Regions from separate parts of the Bacillus sp. DU-106 genome, predicted to be linked through region 1. Evidence: a T-box and tRNA genes for the amino acid it is inferred to sense, from the RefSeq annotation. Region 1 holds a T-box; the other holds one or more tRNA genes.
What was found. The T-box of region 1 lies ahead of ileS2 (isoleucine--tRNA ligase). A T-box ahead of a tRNA ligase gene usually reads a tRNA of that ligase, here a tRNA-Ile.
Positions count from the first base shown of each region.

Region 2: it encodes a tRNA-Ile, which carries the amino acid that the T-box ahead of ileS2 (isoleucine--tRNA ligase) is inferred to sense. The anticodon was not compared.

Region 1 covers NZ_CP026607.1:3,913,532-3,915,945, reverse strand. Annotated here, with positions in the region: gene C3Y97_RS19685 (YlmH family RNA-binding protein) at 1-159, shown strand, start outside; gene divIVA (septum site-determining protein DivIVA) at 249-755, shown strand; T-box leader at 807-1,030, shown strand; gene ileS2 (isoleucine--tRNA ligase) at 1,102-2,414, shown strand, end outside.
Region 2 covers NZ_CP026607.1:4,254,683-4,257,096, reverse strand. Annotated here, with positions in the region: gene yqfZ (protein YqfZ) at 1-74, opposite strand, end outside; gene yqgB (protein YqgB) at 139-897, opposite strand; tRNA gene C3Y97_RS21630 (tRNA-Ile) at 1,139-1,212, shown strand; gene sodA (superoxide dismutase [Mn]) at 1,434-2,045, shown strand; gene C3Y97_RS21620 (MFS transporter) at 2,162-2,414, shown strand, end outside.

The DNA.
Region 1 (2,414 bases):
TTAGTAAAAGTCAATTGGAAAACAGTGGAGCAAACTTCTTATGAATGCTATCCAGGAGATGTTTTTTCTGTTAGAGGATATGGCCGAAGTAAATTATTTTCTGTAGAAGGTAGAACAAAACGCGACAAATGGAGAATTTTGTATGGTATACTAAAATGATTGGTTTTTTAGAAGGAAATCCTCCTATTTTGTCGAAGAAAAGATATAATTGAAAGAGGAAATTTAGATAACTACTTGGAGGTGGCGTTGTGCCGTTAACACCATTAGATATTCATAACAAAGAATTTGGTCGCGGATTCCGTGGCTATGATGAAGATCAAGTAAATGAGTTTCTTGATCAAATTATCAAAGATTATGAATTGGTCATTCGTGAGAAAAAAGCTTTAGAAGAAAAAGTTGCGCAGTTAGAAGGGAAGTTAGATCATTTCTCTAATATTGAAGATACGTTAAACAAATCTATCGTCGTTGCACAAGAAGCAGCGGAAGAAGTAAAACGTAATGCGCAAAAAGAAGCGAAATTAATTGTGCGTGAAGCTGAAAAGAATGCTGATCGTATTATTAACGAAGCATTAGTAAAATCAAGAAAAGTTGCTTTTGATATTGAAGAGCTAAAGAAACAAGCGAAAGTATTCCGAACTCGTTTCCGTATGTTATTAGAAACACAGCTTGAGATGTTAAACAACGATGATTGGGATAAACTAATTGAATTAGAAGACGAAGTAGATGAACTGTTGAAAAAAGAAGAAACAGTGTAAGCTTGACGTTTTTCTCATTATTACATATAATTTTAAACAACATATTTATTAAGAAAAACGAAGATAGGGATAAGTACCTTTTCAAACCTTATATAGCGAACTGAGGATGGTGTAAGCTCAGGATAAGGAGATAGTGGGAATATCACCCTGGAGTTCCGCGCTGAACAAATAGAGTAAGCGTAGGCGTGTATTCGCGTTAAGAATATAAAGAGGATTCTATACATATGTATATGATCTACTAGGGTGGTACCGCGGGAGACTTTCTCGTCCCTTTTTGGGATGAGAAGGTCTCTTTTTTATTCCGTTTTTTAAGTGTTTCTTTTATACATGTAAGGAGGAATTGAGCATGGAGTACAAAAATACATTACTGATGCCAAAAACAGAGTTCCCAATGCGTGGGAATTTACCAAAACGTGAGCCTGCAATGCAAGAAAAATGGGCTGAAATGAATATTTACGAAAAAGTACAAGAACATACAAAAGGACGTCCTTTATTTGTATTGCATGATGGACCTCCATATGCGAATGGTGACATTCATATGGGACATGCATTAAATAAAGTATTAAAAGACTTTATTGTTCGTTATAAATCAATGACTGGTTTTAGTGCGCCATATGTTCCAGGATGGGATACGCACGGTTTACCAATTGAACAAGCTTTAACAAATAAAGGTGTAAAACGTAAAGAAATGACAGTTGCTGAGTTCCGTAAGTTATGTGCAGAGTATGCATATGAACAAGTAGAACGTCAACGTGAACAATTTAAGCGTCTAGGTGTACGTGCAGATTGGGATAATCCATATATTACTTTAGAGCCAGCTTATGAAGCACAACAAATCAAAGTGTTTGGTGACATGGCGAAAAAAGGTTATATCTATAAAGGTCAAAAACCAGTTTACTGGTCTCCAACGAGTGAATCTGCTTTAGCGGAAGCTGAAATTGAATATCAAGATAAAAAATCAGCATCTATTTACGTAGCATTCCCTGTAAAAGATGGAAAGAACGTATTAGAAGGTGATGAAAAGTACATCATTTGGACAACGACACCTTGGACATTACCTGCAAACTTAGGTATTTCTGTTCACCCAGAGCTTGAATATAGCATTGTAAAAGTAAACGATGAGAAATATATCATTGCTTCTGAGCTGTTTGAGACAGTTGCAAAAACGTTAGAGTGGGAAAATGCTGAAGTTGTGAAAACAGTAAAAGGTAGCGAACTTGAGTACACAGTTGCAAAACATCCATTCTACGATCGTGATTCATTAGTTATGCTAGGAGACCACGTAACAACAGATGCAGGTACAGGTTGTGTTCATACAGCACCAGGACACGGGGAAGATGACTTCGTTGTTGGTAAAAAGTATGGATTAGAAGTACTTTGCCCAGTCGATGATAAAGGTGTATTAACAAATGAGGCACCTGGATTTGAAGGCTTATTCTATGATAAAGCTAATAAACCAATTACAGAAAAATTAGAAGAAGTAGGCGCGTTACTGAAACTAACATTCATTACACATTCATACCCACATGATTGGAGAACGAAAAAACCAATTATTTTCCGTGCGACAGCACAGTGGTTTGCATCTATTGAAGCATTCCGTAAAGAATTAATAGAAGCTGTAGCAGAAACAAAATGGGTACCAGCATGGGGAGAAACTCG
Region 2 (2,414 bases), 340 kb from region 1:
GTACCGATTTTTATATCGTAATAAAATATATAACCGAGAACAAGCACGAATAGGAATATACCTAATCTCTTCATATTCTTCACTCCTTTGCTAGGAATATATGCTTGTCCAAAAAAAAAATGCCTATTTAGGCATTTTTTATTTTTCTTTCGGTTTGGGTACCTCTTTAATCGTTAAGTATAGAACGATTAAAACAACAGCGATATAAATGAACGTTGCTCCAGGTACGACGATTTTGAATAAATCCATAATCATGAAGAAAATGGTTGGGATCGTGTAGCTGTATGCAGTTAGTGTCCAAACTTGTTTATAGGATAGTTTACGTTGACCGCTCATAGCAGAACCGATGAACGCAAGTAAAGTCACGCCTACAAAAGTTATGAATAATTGGAATAGGTACACTAAGAATCCAATAACAAATAATAAAATTGGATAAATATTATCGAATAAAGAAATAAATTCTTGTAGATCTTTTTTCTCAAGAGATGCACCTAACAAATCGTTATAAGAATACGTTTGTGTTTGACCATTTCCCATAGAGACTACTTTATCTTTTAAAACAAATAAACCTGTTTTATTTTGATATTTTTCTAGGTCTGTTGAATTTGGATCAAATACGAAAAGTGTATTTCCTTCTTCTTTTTCAATAGGTTGATCAATATCGGCTTTTAGTTCGCCATTTTCGATTTTAAAATCAGGTAAATCTTTATCGATGACTTGATTTACCATGCCAACACCATCCTGGATAAAACTACCGTACAAAAAAGTTCTTGGAATAGTAGTAATTAAGCAAAGTAGCATAATATACAAAATGGTTTTACCGATTTTTTGAAAACGGAATAGCGCCATATCTTTAGGCGAGTATATGCTTTTTACGAATTGGGTAAATATGGACATAGATTCACTTCCTTTATGTATGTATAAAATCATTGTAACGTAGGAATCTAGAGAATCTCAAGATATATTATATTTACATATAGTGGAGATAACTAAATTTCTTTTATTAACTTTCTTCTTTTAAATAAGAAAAATACAATTGACACTTTTCTTTTCTATATGGTAAATTTATCTTACATTTCTTAAAGAGCATATCCGATAGGAATTCCTCTATTTGATATGTTGTTACATACATAATTGTGGACCCTTAGCTCAGCTGGTTAGAGCAGACGGCTCATAACCGTCCGGTCGTAGGTTCGAGTCCTACAGGGTCCATATCCATTTCGCATGTTTATTATGTTAGCAGGAAGCTTCCTTGTAGAAGGAAGCTTTTTTTACGGAATATATGAGCATTTTAATTGAAAAGAAGTGGGAATTTTGCTACTTTAATGATAGCAAGACAATGTGATTTATTTGTTTGCACCCTATGGCAATTAGGGTAGAATGAAGTTGTATGTCACTTAAGTGGCAATACATAAACTGGGAGGAATATAACAATGGCAAAACACGAATTACCAAATTTACCTTATGCGTATGATGCTTTAGAGCCTCACTTTGACAAAGAAACAATGAACATCCATCATACAAAACATCACAACACGTACATTACAAACTTAAACGCTGCTTTAGAAGGTCATGCAGAATTAGCTGACAAAAGCGTAGAAGAATTAGTTGCAAACTTAAACGAAGTACCAGAAGCAATCCGTACAGCAGTACGTAACAATGGTGGCGGACATGCTAACCATACATTCTTCTGGACAATCCTATCTCCAAACGGCGGAGGACAACCTGTAGGTGAACTTGCAACTGCAATTGAAGCAAAATTCGGTAGCTTCGATGCATTCAAAGAAGAATTCGCAAAAGCTGGCGCAACTCGCTTCGGTTCTGGTTGGGCTTGGTTAGTAGTAAACAATGGTGAGTTAGAAGTAACAAGCACTCCAAACCAAGATTCTCCTTTAACTGAAGGTAAAACTCCAGTTATCGGTTTAGATGTTTGGGAGCATGCTTACTACTTAAACTACCAAAACCGTCGTCCAGACTACATCGGCGCATTCTGGAACGTTGTAGATTGGAACGCTGCTGAAAAACGTTACCAAGAAGCAAAATAATCGTAATAAATATAGAAAAAGCTAGGGGAGAGCTCCTAGCTTTTTTCTATGCTTTCCTTTTACATAATTGGGCTTGTCTTTGGAAGACTAGAACATGAAGTAAAGGAGAGTTGTGTATGAAATGGAAACATATAATTGGTGACGTTGAAGTGAATCGGGATTTAGTGTTATTGCTCCTTATAGGAGGTTTATACACGCTCGCAATTTCTTTATCGAATACGTTTGTAAATATTTATTTATGGAAACAAACACAAAATTATGTGAATCTTGGCTTGTATAATTTAGCCAGCGTGGTATTACAGCCTCTCACATTTCTTGTAGGGGGAAAATTAGCGAAACGTATCGATCGCTCGATTTTATTACGAATAG